DNA from 4 places in the Virgibacillus saliphilus genome. Region 3 is predicted to be linked to each of the others. Evidence: riboswitches for the same ligand, from Rfam matches in the RefSeq annotation. Region 3 holds a riboswitch; each other region holds the start of a gene.
What was found. A riboswitch is a leader RNA that binds a small molecule or an ion and turns the genes downstream of it on or off. The one in region 3 is predicted to bind S-adenosylmethionine.

Region 1 (2,202 bases), 380 kb from region 3:
ATGACCAGACAGAAGAGAAGCTGTACCCTCAAAGCTGACATGATTGGTCAAATCTTCATATTTTCGATAAGCCTCTTCTTCCGTAGATCCGATAATTGGAAGAATCAACTGAGAAACAAGTACATCCTCATGTCTCCTACCCTGCTCCACTGTCCGCTTTCGTATATCGGCAACATAAGCTTTTAAAGCTTCCAATGAATGATTTTTGGTAAACACCGCTTCGGCATGTTTGGCAGCAAAGTCTCTCCCCTTTGGAGAAGCCCCTGCTTGAAAAAGAACCGGAGTGCGCTGAGGTGACGGTTCTACTAAATGAGGACCCGGCACATTGAAAAATTCACCTTCATGATCGATCAACTGTACTTTATCCGGATCTGCATAGGTATCATTTTCTTTATCATGAACAACTGCATCATTGTCCCAGCTGTGCTCCCATAACTTATAAACAACATTCAAAAATTCGTCCGCACGGTCGTAGCGAAGTTCCTTGGGCAGACGAGTCTTTAGTCCAAGGTTAACTGCTTCGCTTTCCAGATACGATGTCACCACATTCCACGCAATTCTGCCTTCAGTTAAATGATCAAGCGTTGATAACTGTCGCGCTAGTGAATAAGGTTGTGCATAGGTCGCAGAGATCGTAGGCGCAAAACCCAGATTTTTCGTGACAGCAGCCATCGCCGAAATTGGGATTAACGGGTCATGCGCTGGCAGTTGGACTGCATGCCGAGCAGCCGCACCATGGCTGTTTCCATAAACACTGTATGTGCCAAGTACATCGGCAATAAATAACGCATCAAATTTTCCACGTTCCAAAATCTGGGCTGTTTCTGTCCAATAAGCTAACCTGTTATGGCTTGTTCCCTGATCCAACTCATGTTTCCATAATCCCATGGAATGCGGAGAAGGTGAATTTTGGATGAATCCATTCAAATGTATTTGTTTTGTCATAAAGCAAACTACTCCTTTTTTCATAGATTTTAATGACCCCTTACCTGTGTATGGTCTGTTTTAAATATTAAATCTGCTCACCTCCTAAAATGAATACTACTTTTCTCATTGAATTACTTGGCTTAAAAGATACGTGTATCACATTAGAAATACCAGCTAGCACAATTTCAAATAAAAAACCTCTACCGATGAGGAAGAGGTTAAAATTTATTTACACACGTCTCATCTTTCAAGCGAAATGCTTGCTGGAATTAGCACCGTGCTACGATTACGTAACGGTTGCTGCGGGATCACAGGACCAGTTCCTCCCCCGACTCTTGATAAGGAATTATTCAATTTTTAAGATTTCTACACATCATAACGGATACAGAAAAAACTGTCAAGTACGAAATTAATAAAAAATGAGGATGGGACAAAAGTATTTTTAACAAATAAATTCCGAACATACATCACTTCGGAAATATACTTCGCGCACCTTGGGGCGGCTGGTGATCCCCCTTGTGCGCTTCGTATTGCAAGTGGCTTCGAGGGGCAGCACTCCTCGCAAAAAAGATTGCTATCGCACTTCGGCGTCTCACCTATGCCTTTTCTCCCGCTGGAGTCTCCGCATATTTCCTACGCTAAGTTTGATAATGTTCGTCTTTTTAATGAAACACGTTTGTTTTGTCCCAACCTCCTCTCTATTATTCAGCAACCACTGTAACTTCAGTAGATGCAAGAATGCTATAACCATCATTTTCAAACATATAAATACGGTACTCTCCCGGTTCAAGCACATCTGTATTTCCCCAGCTACCATCCAAGAACAGTGAACCTTGACGTTCTCCTCCTAGATACTGCCACTGTAAGGAGTTTGTATCGTCAGGTGACTCGTCGATTGGGTAAATTCCCACCCAATCATATGGAAAACCAGTAGCATCTTCCCATTCTACTTTAATTGGTTCACCGTATTTTTGCTTAGGTTCCACATTTAAGCTTGCTGATTCACTTGATTCCAATACTTTAAAGGAAGTTGTTGCTCTTTCTTCATCTCCAGCAGCCAGAAATACAGCTTCATATTCTCCAGCAGGAAGTGGCCATTCACTGGAGACGACAGATTCCTCGTCAAAAAAGATTGTACCTTCGTTTTTGACCTCCCCGGGTTCTTGACTATTGGAACCGGTATAGGCCCAGAGCATAGGATCTTCCTCTCGATCGCTTCCTTTCGGATAGATAGCGACTTGATCTTTCTCGGAAGGCTGATCGTCTACATAAAAA
Region 2 (2,202 bases), 1.2 Mb from region 3:
AAAGCCACATTGCGGACTGAGACAAAGGTTATCATAGGATAGGTAACTGGCCGCCTCAGCAATCCGCTCTTTGACTAAATCTTTACGTTCCAGCTTTGGAAATTTGGATGTAACTAAACCTAAAACAATATACAGATCGTCCCTGTTTATATGTTTCAGCGGTTCGAATCCACCGGAACGCGCGTCGTCAAATTCGAGAAAAAGTCCGTCAACATGAAGACCGCCGAATATCGTCTGTGATACCTTATCATACGGACCTGAACTGAAATAATGGGAACGGTAATTCCCCCGACAAATATGCATGGTAACCAGAAGATCATCCGGACGTTCGGCTATCGATTCATTAATCACACGTTGACAAATTTTTTGCAATTCGAAAGGCTCATACCCTTTCCTGCGAATCGATTGTTCTCCCTCTTCCGATAAAAAGGAAGCCCATGACGTATCATCAAGCTGTAAATAACGGCATCCAGCATTATAAAAGGCCTGAATCGCTTTTTTATAGGCATTGATCAAATCCCTCAACAGATCCTCCATATCACCGTACACTTCATCATCAATCACCGCTCGCATGAAGAGCATATTCGGACTTGGAATGGACTGCTTGGCAACATGATAGTCGCCTACCTTCCCTCGCAAAAATTTGAAATGATCCAGAAAAGGATGATCTTCATTAAAATCAACGTTTCCGATGACACGAATCCCGCGTGCTGTCGTTTCTATACCATCGAATTTCAAGCCTGTATCTGCTTCAAATCCTTCCACACCTGTTAGTTTTTCCAAGAAGTCAAAGTGCCACCAGGAACGACGAAATTCCCCATCCGTAATCGACGTCAGTCCTGCTGCCTTCTGCTTTTCAACAAGGTTGCTTATCTCTTCATCCTCGATGATACGCAACTGCTGGGCAGAAATCTCCCCTTTCGCTTTTTGGACTCTCGCCTGTTTAAGACGTTCCGGTCTTAGAAAACTACCTACATGGTCTGCTTTAAATGGCGCCTTGTGCTCTAATTTTGTTGTCATTATATCTGCTCCCTTTAAATTAAAAAAGCTTCTTCGATGAAGAAGAAGCATTGTTATGCGATATCTTCTTATCTCCCAAGTTTCCTCAACTTGCTAGAAGTAGCACCTTGTTAACATAACAGGTTGCTGAAGCGTCATTGGGCTTAGTCCCTCAGCCTCTCTTAATAAGAATCATTACTGAATTATTTGAAATTACTGTAGCAATCATAGCATTTCTACAGATAAAAAGCAAGGAAGCACGGATAACCCTCACCATATGAATAGCAAAGGGCAGCGTCACCCTAACCACTTCGCAACAGAAATAAGATCCGGAAAAAACATGTCTGCATCTGCTTTCGTCTCTTGCCGATTTCCAATAATCATTGTTTTTAATCCTGCTGCCTTCCCTGCTTGAATATCCGACGCGCGGTCGCCCACCATATAACTTTTCTCTAAATCAATATCATGTTTTTTCGCCAAATCCAAGATCATTTGCGGATTTGGTTTACGATATGCACAATTCGCGTGTGGTTTGTGGGGGCAATAAGCGATATCATCCAGTCTTGCACCGAATGTGGCTAGATCAGCTTCCATTTTTTTATGTATCGCATACAATTCTGATTGTGACATCAAGCCAAGTCCAATTCCTCCTTGATTCGTTACGACGAAAACTTTAAATCCACGCATATTAAAACACCTAATCGCCTCTCCAACCCCATCCAGCAAATAAAAATCCTCTGGTGTGTTCACATACTTCACCCGATTCGTGAGTACTTCATTGATGACACCATCACGATCTAGAAACATACCGATACTCATGACTTTACCTTCTTTCCATATAAACATACCCATTTCTTAAAAACCAATGCGTATGTTTATCAACTGAATCATAACTCCAATTCCTTCGGAGCCTCTCCCTTTTTATTCATGACCCGTATAGCGATTGGATTGATCTCCAACAATACAAGTTCCGGATCTTCCGGGCCTTCAAAATAAAGTTTCATCGTATCATTCCAGAGTTCCTTTTTCAGATCATCCGAATTCGTAAAGGAAATCTTTCCTTCATATTCCACATATTCATCCCCAAACCCTTCACCCTCATATCCAAGCAGAATATGGGTGTGAGGATTCGCTTTGATTTCCTCTGCCTTATCCGTTTCCTTACTTGTTAATGTGTAAAGTGTGAAACCTTCATTGAAAAAC
Region 3 (2,202 bases):
GTCAGCCTTATTTGTATCACAGCTTTTTTCACGTATTGTAGCTTTTACACAAATGATCGAAACTGCGACGGTGTAAAAGCAAGGATCGTTTAGAAATAGCTTGATCATAAACACATGTATAGAAGCTTTTTTGGTTGATTTTATCAGGGGTGTTGTGGGATCATGGATCATGAAACAAATAAAGTTATTATTGTTGAAGGATTGACCGATAAAAGAGAAATCAAGAAGGTTCTTACAGAAGATGTCACGATTCTATGCACAAATGGTACACTTGGTGTTGAGCGTTTTGATGATCTTCTGGAAACCTATGATTTGGATAATAAAGATGTCTTTATCATGGTTGATGAAGACCCTGCAGGCATAAAATTACGGAAACAATTGAGGCGGGAGCTTCCACTTGCCAAACATTTATATGTCAGTAGTGAATACCGCGAAGTAGCAACAACTCCTGGACACATGCTTGCTGCTGCTCTGGTGCGTACGGGATTTGCGGTGAATCCAATTTTTTTAGTTTAGGGTGGTAGTTTTGCAAGAAATAACAAATGAGCTGTTAAAGCAAGAACGTTATCTATTATTTGTTTACACCCCTTTTTGTGGCACATGTCATCTGGCACAAACAATGTTAACGAAAATAGAATCCGTGCATAAAGAAGACATTTTTTATAAGATGAATGCATCCCTACATGCTACTTTTATGCAAGAACAGCAAATTGAGAGTGTTCCATGTCTCTTAATTAAGGAAGGCAATGAGATAAAAGAAAAAATCTATGCTTTTCACTCTATTGCAAATATCTATACGTATCTAACGGATTATAAGCCTGAGTTATTTGTGAAGAGTTGACTGAGAGAGAAAATAGAATTGACATAAAAAGCATAGCATGCTACGATCTATATCATTGATGAATAAAATGAAAATGTATCTCTTATCTTGAGCGGTGGAGGGACTGGCCCTACGAACCCGCGGCAACCTCGACATTTTTATGTCTGAAAGGTGCCAATTCCTGCAAAGTGTAATTCTTTGATAGATGAGGGAACGAAGGTAAAATTATAACGTCCTTCTGTTCTCTTACAGAAGGACGTTATTTATGTTTAGCAAGGCATTCGAAACTTGTATCAAAAGGAGGATGAGACGTGATTTCAATTAAGGGTTTGAGTAAATACTTTACAACAAACAATAAGAAAATAACAGCTGTGGATGATCTGACCCTTACCATAAAAGAAGGCGAAATATTCGGCGTAATCGGCTATAGTGGGGCCGGAAAAAGTACATTCGTTCGTTTGCTTAATCGTTTGGAAGATCCTTCCCGTGGTAGCGTAGAAATTGAAAATAGGGAAATAACGGAATTAAATGCCAAAGAGCTTCGCTTGGCTCGGCAGGAGATTGGAATGATTTTTCAGCATTTCAATTTGCTTTGGTCATGTACGGTGACGGATAATATTGTATTTCCACTAGAAATAGCTGGTGTTGCAAAGGGGGAACGCGAGGAACGTGTACGGGAACTCATTGATTTGGTAGGACTCTCTGGAAGAGAAAATGCATATCCATCTCAGCTAAGCGGGGGGCAGAAACAGCGTGTAGGCATTGCTCGTGCTTTAGCAAACAATCCGAAAGTGTTACTTTGCGATGAAGCAACTTCCGCACTGGATCCGGAAACGACCAATTCCATCCTCGACTTACTGGTTGATATTAATCAGCGACTGGGCCTGACCATTATCCTGATCACTCATGAAATGCATGTTATACGCAAAATCTGCAAACAAGTTGCGGTGATGGACGAAGGGAAAATTGTGGAACAAGGAGATGTATTAAACGTGTTCCTGCATCCAAAACAACCTGTGACAAAGAAATTCGTAGAACAGGTTATGGGTGCGAATGAGGATGATAGCATCTCTCATTTAATCCATACGTATGAGCAAGGAAGGATAATACGGCTTCATTTTATTGGTGAGACGACAAATCAGGCTTTGATAAGTCAACTTGCTAGGAAATTCGATCTCGACATAAATATACTCCAAGGTAAAATAACACAGACGCAAGCTGGTGCATACGGGACGTTATTCGTACAGGTTGTGGGAGATACAGTCGAAACGGATAAGGCTACAACTTATATTCGTGATGAAACCTCGGTAGAAGTGGAGGTTGTACGTGATGCTAACTGATTTCTTTTCGAATCTGGATATTCAGGATTTGGTGGTTGCAAC
Region 4 (2,202 bases), 410 kb from region 3:
AAAGGCTCATGGAAGCAGCAGCCCAAATCATCGCTATAACAGCTTCTGTGATCATCATCCCGTAGAAAATATACCGTCCTTGTGACTCCGTTTGAACAGTGCGAGAAATAATCGGTGACTGTGTTGCATGAAATCCGGACAAGGCACCACAAGTTATGGTTAAAAATAACATGGGAAAGATTGCTAGATTATCCGGGTGCATATTTTCCAGTGTAAGCTCAGGGATGGCTGAACCATAACCGGAAGTAAACATGGTAATTCCAACTCCAAGTGTACCAATTAAGAGAATAGCACCAAGGATTGGGTATATTCTACCGATAATTTTATCAATTGGCAGGACAGTAGATAAAAGGAAATACCCAAATATAAGAGCTAAAATAATCCATAACGCCATCTGGCCATCAAGTAGAACATGAAGGAGAGAGCCGGATGTTGTCGCAAAAACCGTTCCTACTAAAAGAAGTAGTAACAGTGCAAAGGCATTGACCAAATGCTTTGAAAAATTACCTAGAAATTTACCAGCAAGTTCCGGAATATGAGCACCTTTGTTTCGAATGGAAATCATTCCTGTCAAATAGTCATGAACGCCACCTGCAAAAATGGAACCCAGAACGATCCAAATAAAAGCTACCGGACCAAATAACGCACCCATTATTGGGCCAAATATCGGTCCTGTTCCAGCGATATTAAGCAATTGAATCATTGCATTGTTTTGCTTTTTCATTGGAACATAATCAACGCCATCGTGGTTAGCGATTGCAGGTGTTTGACGTGATTGATCTATTCCAAATATTTTTTCTATACATTTCCCGTATGTAAAATACGCAATAATTAATATAATAATAGATATGAAAAAGGTTAACATGTGCTACCTCCTGTTGTTTGAAATAGATATTGAAATCGTTTGCATAATATCATTAATTAACGACAAAAATCAAGTAATTTTCATTAAAAATTATATGCGTTTTCATTGTGTATGAATTCTATGAATGGAAATCAAAAAAATTTAAAAATACAGTTGACTTAATCACCAAAACACTGTAAATTATATACAATTACATAAACGAACTTCTTATCAAGAGAGGTGGAGGGTTATGGCCCTTTGATACCTCGGCAGCGGGCTCTTTGTGAGTACTGTGCCAATTCCATCAGACAGACGTCTGAAAGATAAGGGGAGGAGTACAGACCATTCAAACTCTCTTCTTATTGTGGAAGAGGGTTTTTTCGTTTTGATAGAGGAAACCGTTTCGGTAAAAAACGGCTAAATAATAAGCAAAAAAGGAGAGAAACAATATGACAGAATATGGAGTATGGATTATCGCTCTTGCTATTGGCTATACTTTTTCATTGATAATTGCCGGTCAGTTTGCGAAGCGGCGTTTAACTAAAAAAGATAGCTATTTTGTCGGTAATCGAAATTTCAATAAATGGATTGTGGCATTTTGTATAACTGGATTATTTTCCGGATCCACATATATTTCCATTCTTGAGCTTTCGTATTTAAGCGGGATATCAGCAGTTTGGTATGGAGTAGCAGAAATGGTTCAAATTTTTATTATTGCCTTTTTAATCATTCGTTCATTCCGTAAAAAAATGCTTGTTACTGTCTCTGGCATGATTGGTGATAAATATGGGCGGACTGCAAAGGGAATTTCCGGGGCTATTACCGCCTTTGCGTTTCCAATGTGGTCGGTTGCTACTGCGATTGCATTTGCCTCCGCTATTCATGTATTTACTGGGATTTCGCTGCCTCTATCTGTAGCTTTTACCGCAATGCTGCTTTTTGTTTATCTGCAGGCTGGCGGTATGTGGTCCATTGCCTTTACACAAACGATGAACATCGTATTATTTGGACTAATGATTATTATTGGTATCATTGCCTTTTTCTTAAATCCTGGAATCGATGGCCTGCGTGCACTTGCTATCGAAAGACCAGCCATGTTTAATCTTGGTAGCGCTGGGCTGCAAGTAATCGTTGTGTGGTTTGGAACTTTTCTAGTAAATGTTATTCTTGCTCAAGCCGCTTTCCAGATGGCACTTTCTTCACGAACACCTGAAGAAGGGCAAAGAGGCTTAATCATGGCCGGATTTATGGCAGTTCCATTTATTGTCGGTGGTGTTTTATTCGGGATTTCTGCAAGTGTCATTGTTCCAAATGCCCAAACCGGGCTCATTGCAATTCCCCAGTATTTAATGGAAGTG

Region 1: linked by a shared signal. The riboswitch ahead of KFZ56_RS15065 (LLM class flavin-dependent oxidoreductase) and the one ahead of KFZ56_RS13330 (methionine ABC transporter ATP-binding protein) in region 3 are both predicted to bind S-adenosylmethionine.
Region 2: linked by a shared signal. The riboswitch ahead of KFZ56_RS18575 (5-methyltetrahydropteroyltriglutamate--homocysteine S-methyltransferase) and the one ahead of KFZ56_RS13330 (methionine ABC transporter ATP-binding protein) in region 3 are both predicted to bind S-adenosylmethionine.
Region 4: linked by a shared signal. The riboswitch ahead of KFZ56_RS15180 (sodium:solute symporter family protein) and the one ahead of KFZ56_RS13330 (methionine ABC transporter ATP-binding protein) in region 3 are both predicted to bind S-adenosylmethionine.

What each region holds. Positions count from the first base shown of each region.
Region 1 covers NZ_JAGYHC010000001.1:3,125,474-3,127,675, forward strand. Annotated here, with positions in the region: gene KFZ56_RS15065 (LLM class flavin-dependent oxidoreductase) at 1-945, opposite strand, end outside; SAM riboswitch class I at 1,165-1,272, opposite strand; gene KFZ56_RS15070 (carbohydrate-binding protein) at 1,629-2,202, opposite strand, start outside.
Region 2 covers NZ_JAGYHC010000001.1:3,894,299-3,896,500, forward strand. Annotated here, with positions in the region: gene KFZ56_RS18575 (5-methyltetrahydropteroyltriglutamate--homocysteine S-methyltransferase) at 1-1,020, opposite strand, end outside; SAM riboswitch class I at 1,086-1,191, opposite strand; gene KFZ56_RS18580 (D-glycero-alpha-D-manno-heptose-1,7-bisphosphate 7-phosphatase) at 1,297-1,818, opposite strand; gene KFZ56_RS18585 (pyridoxamine 5'-phosphate oxidase family protein) at 1,887-2,202, opposite strand, start outside.
Region 3 covers NZ_JAGYHC010000001.1:2,742,681-2,744,882, reverse strand. Annotated here, with positions in the region: gene KFZ56_RS13340 (toprim domain-containing protein) at 163-516, shown strand; gene KFZ56_RS13335 (thioredoxin family protein) at 527-841, shown strand; SAM riboswitch class I at 921-1,032, shown strand; gene KFZ56_RS13330 (methionine ABC transporter ATP-binding protein) at 1,132-2,160, shown strand; gene KFZ56_RS13325 (methionine ABC transporter permease) at 2,150-2,202, shown strand, end outside.
Region 4 covers NZ_JAGYHC010000001.1:3,151,649-3,153,850, reverse strand. Annotated here, with positions in the region: gene KFZ56_RS15185 (carbon starvation CstA family protein) at 1-865, opposite strand, end outside; SAM riboswitch class I at 1,070-1,174, shown strand; gene KFZ56_RS15180 (sodium:solute symporter family protein) at 1,294-2,202, shown strand, end outside.